Regions from separate parts of the Micromonospora zamorensis genome, predicted to be linked through region 1. Evidence: riboswitches for the same ligand, from Rfam matches in the RefSeq annotation. Region 1 holds a riboswitch; the other holds the start of a gene.
The links. A riboswitch is a leader RNA that binds a small molecule or an ion and turns the genes downstream of it on or off. The one in region 1 is predicted to bind cyclic di-AMP.
Positions count from the first base shown of each region.

Region 2: another riboswitch for cyclic di-AMP. It lies ahead of GA0070619_RS20575 (coiled-coil domain-containing protein); the one in region 1 lies ahead of GA0070619_RS10580 (LysM peptidoglycan-binding domain-containing protein).

Region 1 covers NZ_LT607755.1:2,491,128-2,495,578, forward strand. Annotated here, with positions in the region: gene htpG (molecular chaperone HtpG) at 1-44, shown strand, start outside; gene GA0070619_RS10565 (nitroreductase family protein) at 111-803, opposite strand; gene GA0070619_RS10570 (ArsR/SmtB family transcription factor) at 800-1,135, opposite strand; gene GA0070619_RS10575 (ThuA domain-containing protein) at 1,201-1,863, shown strand; cyclic di-AMP (ydaO/yuaA leader) riboswitch at 2,018-2,190, shown strand; gene GA0070619_RS10580 (LysM peptidoglycan-binding domain-containing protein) at 2,191-2,886, shown strand; gene GA0070619_RS10585 (hypothetical protein) at 3,013-3,384, opposite strand; gene dinB (DNA polymerase IV) at 3,508-4,451, opposite strand, start outside.
Region 2 covers NZ_LT607755.1:4,690,308-4,694,758, forward strand. Annotated here, with positions in the region: gene GA0070619_RS20570 (cation diffusion facilitator family transporter) at 61-978, shown strand; cyclic di-AMP (ydaO/yuaA leader) riboswitch at 1,091-1,222, shown strand; gene GA0070619_RS20575 (coiled-coil domain-containing protein) at 1,228-2,292, shown strand; gene GA0070619_RS20580 (hypothetical protein) at 2,458-2,958, shown strand; gene GA0070619_RS20585 (SRPBCC family protein) at 2,982-3,449, opposite strand; gene GA0070619_RS20590 (PfkB family carbohydrate kinase) at 3,635-4,451, shown strand, end outside.

The DNA.
Region 1 (4,451 bases):
GCTTCACCCGGACGCTCGCCGACCGGCTGGCGCGCACCCTGTAGCTGGCGTACCCCCTCAAGCGGCGGGCTTCCCGGGTCACCGGGTGGCCCGCCGCCGGCGGTGGCCGGCTACCAACGGTTCCAGTGGGCGAACCCGTCCGCGTCGGCCCGCGGACCGGGCTTGAAGTCGGTGCCCAGGGTGTACGCCACCGGCGTGAGCGCCACCTGCACGACGGTGTCGTAGGGGATGCCGAGCAGGTCTGCCATCTCCCTTTCGTAGCTGAGATGGCTCGTGGTCCACGCGGTGCCGAGCCCGCGTTCCCGGGCGGCCAGCATGAAGCTCCAGAACGCCGGGATGACCGAACCCCAGGCCCCGGCCTGCCCGCGCACGCTGGCCAGCTCGGCGCGGGACTCGACCCGCAGGCAGGGGATGAGCAGCAGCGGCACCTCGTGCAGGTGGTCCGCCAGGTGTTGCAGGCTGCCGGCGATCCGGCCCCACTGCTCGGAGGCGAAGTCCATCCGGCTGAAGGCCGGCCCGGTGCCGCCCGACGCGGGTGGCGGTGCCATCAGCCCGAGTCGCCACAGTCGGGCGACGGCGGCCCGGGTCTGCGGATCCTCGACGAAGATGAAGTCCCAGCGTTGCCTGTTGCGGCCGCTGGGGGCCTGAAGTGCGATGCGCAGGCAGTCCTCGATCACGTCACGGGGGACCGGGCGTCCCAGGTCGAGGCGCTTGCGGACGGCGCGGGTCGTGCTCAGGACCTCGTCGGCGGACAGGCCCAGTGTGCGCGGCCCGCTCTGCCCGGCCGGTCTGGTGTCGCTCATGCGGGAACTCCCACTCGTTCGGTCAGGTCGAGGTTGGCGATGACCGCGGGAAGGAGCCCGGGAAACCGGTCATTGATGTCGTCCGCACGCAGCTCGTGTCTGCGGAAGCTGCCGTTGGGCGTGACGCGGAGGACGCCGGCTGCCCGCAGCACCTTCAGGTGATGCGACAGCGTGGACATGCTCACCTCGGACAACGCGTCGAACTTCCCGCAGACGACCCCACCGGCCTGCGCCAACTGTCGTACGACACTCAGGCGCACCGGGTCGGCGAGGGCGCCGAGCACGGTGGCGAGGTCGACCGAGGCGAGATCGGGATGATGCAGGGCTCTCATGGACGCCATGCTAGCTTTGATTTCGTGATTTCGAAAATCGTCCAAGTGAAGAGCGGAGCACGGTCATGCCGGTCGACACAGTGATCTTCAGCGGGGAGGGCCCGCACGCCGATCCCTGGCACCCGTTGTCCGAGACCAGCGCGGCGATCGCCAAGCTCGTCGGCGACGCGGGCCCGGTGGCGATCGTGACCACCGTCGACCAACTCGAGGCCGCACTCGACGGCGCCCGCCTCCTGGTGGTGAACGCCAGCGCCGACCGCACGGCTCCGATCCCGCAGGACGAGGAGTTCGGCCGCGTCCTCGACGCCTTCCTGGCCCGTAGCGGCAGCCTGCTCGCCACGCACAGCGCGACGATCGCGTTTCCCCAGCTCGCGACCTGGCGATCCACGGTTGGCGCCGCCTGGGACCACGGTCGGACCTTCCACCCGCCGATCGGAACGAGCCTCATCCGACGCACCGACATCGAGCACCCGATCACTACCGGTCTCGTGGACTTCGAGGTGCACGACGAGCGCTACACCGACCTGGAGTTGCTCGACGGCGTCGACGTCGAGACTCTCTACGTCCACGACGAGGGTGGCGACACCCACCCGCTCGTCTGGGCGCGCACGGCCGGGAGCAGCCGGATCGTCTACAACGTACTCGGTCACGACGCCCGGTCGTACGAGTCGCCGGGACACGTCGAGCTGCTGCGGCGCATCGTGCTCTGGCTCCGTCACCGCATCTGATCCGCAACGGTCCACGGTGGTCACTGCACATTGACCACCCACCCGCAACCGCTGCGGGTGACGCCCCGCGTACCCCGGTGAAGAACTTCACAGGGGTTGGGCGATCGTCACCGACCGTGCCTAACGTCGGTCGGGTTCGCCACTGCGGACACCACGGCCGGCAACGCCAAATCCTGCCCCCGGTCGGTGGAACCCAGTCACCCGGGCAGGAGCGGGGGACCCAAACGTTCCTCGGTGCACGTCACCTCGGGGTGAAGCCGCCATCGTGCGGCCGGGCTCCTCGGCCCGAACCCGACAGCTCACCTCGCCGGCGTGGAGGAAGTTCACATGACGTCTGTCTACACGCCCCGTCACCGACGGGTCACCACCCGCCGTCTCGCCGTCGGCACCCTGGCCGTCGGTGCGGTCACCGGTGCTGTCGCCCTCTTCGGCCCGGCCGCCCCCGCGCAGGCCGCAGTCAACTGGGACGCGATCGCCAAGTGCGAGTCCGGCGGTAACTGGAAGATCAACACCGGCAACGGCTACTACGGTGGCCTGCAGTTCTCCCAGAGCACCTGGGCCGGCTACGGCGGCAAGAAGTACGCCGCCCGCGCCGACCTGGCCAGCCGCGGCGAGCAGATCGCCATCGCCGAGAAGGTGCTCGACGGGCAGGGCATCGGCGCGTGGCCGACCTGCGGCAAGAAGGGCGGTTCGTCGGGCGGCTCCGCCACGAAGCCGTCGACGAAGTCCACCGCGAAGCCGTCGACGAAGTCCACGCAGAAGCCCACCGCGAAGTCCACGGCGAAGCCCACCGAGCAGCAGGAGCGGCCCTCGCGGCGGGAGCAGCCGGCGACCCGCAACCACGAGCGCACCGCGCCGACCACGGGCGGCCAGACGTACCTGGTCAAGCCGGGCGACACCCTGTCGGAGATCGCCGACAGCCACCGGGTGACCGGCGGTTGGCAGGCGCTCTACGAGCACAACCGGCAGCTGATCGGGGCCGACCCGGGCCTGATCTTCCCGGGTCAGCGGCTCAGCCTCTGACGGTCTTCCCGCGTCAGCGGCTCAGCCTCTGACGGATGACACACGAACGCTCGGCCGGGTCACCGGCCGAGCGTTCGTACGTGTGGTGCGGATCAGCCCGAGCGCCCGTACCCCGGGGGGAAGCCGTCACGCCGCGGAGGCGGATGCCTTCGACCCTCGGTGCGACGCGACCGGGCCGGCGTTCCAGCCCCAGCGGGGCGCCGGTGCGCTGCCCTCCCCGGACCAGCCCGTGCCGCCCTCCTCGTTGTCGTCGCCGTCGACGGTCATCTCGACCGGGGCGGGTGTGCTGCGGGCCAGTCGCATCGACTGCTCCGCGCCGGCGCGGGCCGCGCACGGCCAGGACTGCCCGGCGCACTGAAGGTTGCGGCACTGACCCTCGTCGTCCGGCTCGTGGGCGCTCAGCACGTCGATCGCCAGTTGCCAGAGCAGCGGGTCGGTTACGTCGTGCGGCCGCTCGGCAGTGCGACTCGGCCGGTTGCTGGTGTCGTCGTCGGACATTGTGGGTCCCCCCTTGTCAGGCTGTACCCCACAAGGGTCACCCGTGAGCCGCTGGTTAAACCGCCGACCTGCTGTGATGTGTCTCCGGTCGCAGCGGTCGCCGGGACGCCGCACGCAGATCGGTCAATCCGGCAGCAGCGGCATCTCGACGCCCGGCTCCCGGCCGAGCAGGACCGCTCGGGTCAGCGCCGCTGAGCCGAACCGGTCGCGGACCGCGTCCACCGCAGCGTCCAACTCAGCGCCAGGATCGCGGTGAAATGGCAGCTCCGGTTGCACGGGGTTGTCGTCCAGGTTGCCCACTGAGACACCGATCAGGGTGACACCACGACGATCGATCTCGGTCAGCGCGGCTCGCAGCAACGCGCGCGCGGCGGCGAGCAGCGGCGTCGTGTCGGCGGTCGCCTTGCCGATGGTGTGCGAGCGAGTGGCCCGGGTGTAGTCGCCGAAGCGCAGCCGCAACACCACGGTGCGACCGGACCGCCCCGCCGCCCGCATGCGGCGGCTGACCCGGTCGACCAGGCCGGCGAGGATGGCATCCAGCTCCGCCGGGGCATGCGGGGTGCGGCTCAGCGCATGCTGCGCGCCCATCGAGCCGCGTCGCCGGCCAACCTGCACCGAGCGGGGATCGCGGTTGTGCGCCAGGGCGTGCAGGTGCCTGCCGGCGCCCGACCCGAGCAGCGACACCAGGGCGGCCTCACCGAGGCGGGCCACCTCACCGACCGTACGGATCCGGCGTTCCCGCAGCTTCGCTGAGGTGACCGGCCCGACGCCCCACAACCGCTCGACCGGCAGCGGGTGCAGGAACGCCAACTCGGCGTCCGGTGCGACCACCAGCAGACCGTCCGGCTTCGCCACCCCGCTGGCCACCTTCGCCAGGAACTTCGTGCGGGCCACACCCACCGTGATCGGCAGGTGGACCCGTTCACGAACCTCCCGGCGCAGCCGCTCGGCGATCTCGGCCGGCGACCCGACCAGCCGCCACAGGCCACCGACGTCCAGGAACGCCTCGTCGATGGAGAGCCCCTCGACCAGTGGCGTGGTCTGCCGGAAGATCTCGAAGACCGCCC
Region 2 (4,451 bases), 2.2 Mb from region 1:
TACATAGCGATGTGAACATACATTTGACCGGGTCCCGACTGGCGGCGGAGGGTGGTTCTCGTGGGCGCAGGTCATGACCACCACCACGGGTCCGTCGCCAATGCCGCACACCAGCACCGGGGCCGCCTCTGGGCGGCATTCGGGCTGCTCGCCACCCTGATGGTGGTCGAGGCGGTGGCCGCCCTGCACACCGGCTCGCTCGCCCTGCTCTCCGACGCCGGGCACATGTTCACCGACGTGCTCGGCATCGGGATGGCGCTCGCCGCGATCACCGCGACCCGGCGGGCCACCGGCGACCCGCAGCGCACCTTCGGGCTCTACCGACTCGAGGTGCTCGCCGCGCTGGCCAACGCCGTCCTGCTCTCCGGCGTCGCGATCTACGTGGTGATCGAGGCGATCCGCCGCTTCGGCGACCCGCACGAGGTCATCGCCGGCCCGATGCTCGCGGTGGCCGTGCTCGGCCTGCTCGCCAACATCGCCGCCTTCGCCCTGCTCCGCACCGGAGCCCGGGAGAGCATCAACCTTCAGGGTGCCTACCTGGAGGTGCTCGGCGACCTGCTCGGCTCGGTCGGCGTGATCGGCGCCGCACTGCTCATCACCGTCACCGACTGGTGGTGGGCCGACCCGCTGGTCGCCGTCGCCATCGGCGTGTTCATCCTCCCGCGCACCTGGCGGCTGGCACGGGCCGCCGTCCGCATCCTGGTGCAGGCCGCCCCGGAGCACCTCCAGGTGACCGCCGTGCACGACCGACTGGCCGCGGTCCCCGGTGTGGTCGAGGTGCACGACCTGCACGTCTGGACGCTCACCTCCGGCATGGACGTGGCCTCCGCACACCTGACCATGGCACCCGGGGCGGAGGTCGGCGCGGTGCTCACCGCCGCGCGTACGGCCCTGCACGACGACTTCCGGATCGAGCACGCGACGTTGCAGATCGAGCCGGGCGCCGCCTCCGGAGCGTGTGGCTCGATCGAGTGGTGACAGCAGCTCTCGTGACGACGCACGCACCGTCCGTCACATTGGCTGCAACCACCCCACCGGCACCGGTAGGCTCGGTCCCGGCCTCCACCAGGCGGCGCCCTCCCGGCGCCGGTGGTGGTCGCCGCCTAATCGCCCGCGAGGGCGAACCGGGGAACCACGTACCTGGGGTGCATCCGCGTCAGCGGTAGGGATCTTCCGTCCCGAACCCGTCAGCTAACCCGGTCGGCGGCTGACGGAAGGACATGCACAGTGGCACCAGCACGACCACCCGCCGCCCGACTGGCGGCCCTGATCGTCGCGATGTTCGCCCTCGGCGTCGCGCTCCCGGCCGGCACCGCCTCGGCCGCTCCCCCGACCGGCCTGCGGGCCGCCGCCCCCGACTCCGACGAGGAGGGTGGCACCCCCGCGCTGCGAGCCCAACTCGAGGCGGCCAGCAAGGGCTACCTGGACGCGAAGCGCGCCCTGGACGCCTCGGTGCAGCGGCAGCAGCAGCTCACCACCCAACTGAAGACCATCGAGGTCGAGCTCAACCAACGCAGCGGCAAGGTCGGCGAGATCGCCGGCGTCGCGTACCGCACCGGCCGGCTCAGCGCGATGTCGGCGCTGCTCAACAGCGACAGCCCGGAAGGCTTCATGGACCGGGCAGCCGCACTGGACGCGGTGGCCGCCAACGAGGACCGGGTGCTGCGCGACCTGCTCAGCAGCAAGGACCAGGCCAACCGCACCCAGGTCGCCCTGAACGGTGAGATCAACGAGCAGCGCAAGCAGGTCGCGGTGATGGCCAAGCGCAAGGAGCAGGCCGAACGGGCCCTGACGGTGGCCACCACCCCCAAGCCGCAGCCCGCCGCCGACACCGACTCCAACCGGGGCACCTCCGCCGCCAACGCGAAGGCCGCGCCGCGCAACTCCGACGGCTCCTGGCCGTCGGAGACGTGCAGCGTCAACGACCCCACGCCGGCCAGCGGCTGCATCACCCCGCGCACCCTGCACGCCCTCAACCAGGCCAAGGCGGCCGGCTTCACCCGGTACGTCTCCTGCCACCGCCCCAGCGGCTCCGGCGAACACCCGAAGGGCCGGGCCTGCGACTTCGCGGCCCAGACGGGCGGCTTCGGCGGTGACGCCACCGGCGGCGACAAGACGTACGGCAACAACCTGGCCGCGTACTTCATCCGCAACGCCGACCGGCTCGCCGTGCTGTACGTGATCTGGTACAGGCAGATCTGGCTGCCCAGCAGCGGATGGAAGTCCTACAGCGGGGCGGGTGGCGACCCGTCCAGCGACCACACCAACCACGTGCACCTGTCGGTCTACTGATCCGGCCGTTCCCCAAAGTGTGTGATGCCTGTGAGTCATCAAGATGACTCACAGGCATCACGTTCGTCCGGGCAGCGCTTTCCGACCGGGCTACGTCGCCGGGCGTACCCCTGATGTCGTCGCTCGTCGGACGACCCGGCGGCGGTCGGCGGGCAGCATCGCGGTATGCCTCGGATCCCACCCACCGCCCGCAAGGGGCTGCTCACCCTGCACCTGGTCACCTCGCTGGGCTGGCTCGGCGCCGACCTGGTGCTGCTCACCCTCGGCATCGCCGTGCAGCGTGGCGCCGACCCGGCGGTGCTCTACCCGGTCGGCGCGCTGGTCGGCACCGTCCTGTTCGCGCCGCTGAGCGTCCTGGTCTGGCTCATCGGTGTCGCCAGCGCGCTGCTCACCCCGTGGGGCCTGCTGCGCTACCGGTGGGTGGTGGTCAAGCTGGTGCTCACCACGGTGATGGTCGGGCTGGTGCTGTTCCTGCTCACCCCGAATCTGCGGCACGCCGGAGCGGTGGGCGCCGCCCTGCCCGCACGGGACCGCGCCGACCTGGTGATCGCACCCGCGGTGTCGACCAGCCTGATGATCATCGCGACGGTGCTGTCCACGTACAAGCCGTGGGGACGGCGTCCCGCCGCCCAGCCCGCGCTGGCGGGCCACGCCCGCAACCGGTGACCCCGCTGCCGTCCGCGCTCGGGTCAGGCTGGGGGCGGCGGGTCGCCGGTGCGGTCGAGGGCAGCGCCGAGGCGGGTGGCCAGGGCGAGGTGGGCGGCTCGGGCCTGACGGAACGCGTACCGGAACAGCGGGGTCGGCGCGGTCAGGGTGATGTCGACGTCGATCCGGGTCAGGCCGTCCGGCTCGGGGCGCAGCCGGGTGTGGTTACGCACGGTGGTGGCGGGCCACTGTCGGGCCACCATGACGATCTCGTCGTCCTCGCTGATCAGGACGTCCGCGTGGTAGGTGGTCCGGAAGCGCAGCGGACCGGCCGCCAGCCGGTCGTTGATCGTGTAGCTGGCCTGCGCACCGGGTCGGGGCGGCAGTCGGCGGACCCGGACGATCAACGGGTGCAGCTCACCCTGCCGGGTCAGGTCGCTGAGCAGCGCCGCCGCCTCGGCCGGCGAACACCGGGCCTGCACGGTGTAGCTGAAGGTATCGCTGCTGAGCACACCGTCTCCCGCCGTCGATGGTCGCACGATCGTCCCGTACCGATGTCTGGCTGGCAATGTCCGAGGGCCGGCCCGATGACACGCCCAGTCACCGTTTGGCGCATTAAGGTCGTTTAGTGAGGAATCACCCGGCCGTGCTGGAGGCGGACATCATGAACGGCGACGATCCGGTGAGCGGGCACGTGATGGTCTTCGCGCCCACTCCACAGCTGACGGTGACCGTCGACCAGCCGAACGACCACCCCGAGCTGCACCTGCACCCCGGCGGGCAGGGCGTCTGGCAGGCCCGGATGGTGATGTCGCTCGGTGTCGAGGTGGTGCTCTGCGCTGCCCTCGGCGGCGAGATCGGCCAGGTGCTGGAGCCGCTGCTGGTCAGTGAGGGCGTGGACCTCAAGGCGGTGGCCCGTGATTCCGGCAGCGGCGGGTACGTGCACGACCGCCGGGACGGCTCCCGGCAGGAGATCGCCGACGTGCCCGGTCAGCCGTTGAGCCGACACGAACTCGACGAGCTGTACAACCTGGCCCTCGGCGAGGGCCTGTCGGCCGCGGTGAGCATCCTCAGCGGGCCGAACGAGCCGTGGCTCGTGCCTGCCGACCTGTACCGACGCTTCGCCGCCGACCTCAGCGCCAACGGCGGTCGGGTGGTGGTCGACCTCTCCGGCGATCACCTCGGCTCGGCGCTGGAGGGCGGCGTCTTCTTCCTCAAGGTGAGCCACGAGGAGCTGATCCGCGACGGCCGCGCCCGCAGCGACGACATCGTGGAACTGACCCGGGTCATGTACGAGCTGCACGCGGCCGGCGCCGAGACGGTGGTGGTGAGCCGGGCCGACCAGCCGGCACTCGCGCTCATCGACGGGGAGCTGTTCGAGGTCGAGATGCCCCGGTTGGAGGCCGCCGACCCGCGCGGCGCGGGCGACTCGATGACCGCCGGGGTGGCGGCCGTCGTGGCCGGCGGCGGGGACATCCGGACCGCCATCCGGACCGGGGCCGCGGCCGGCGCGC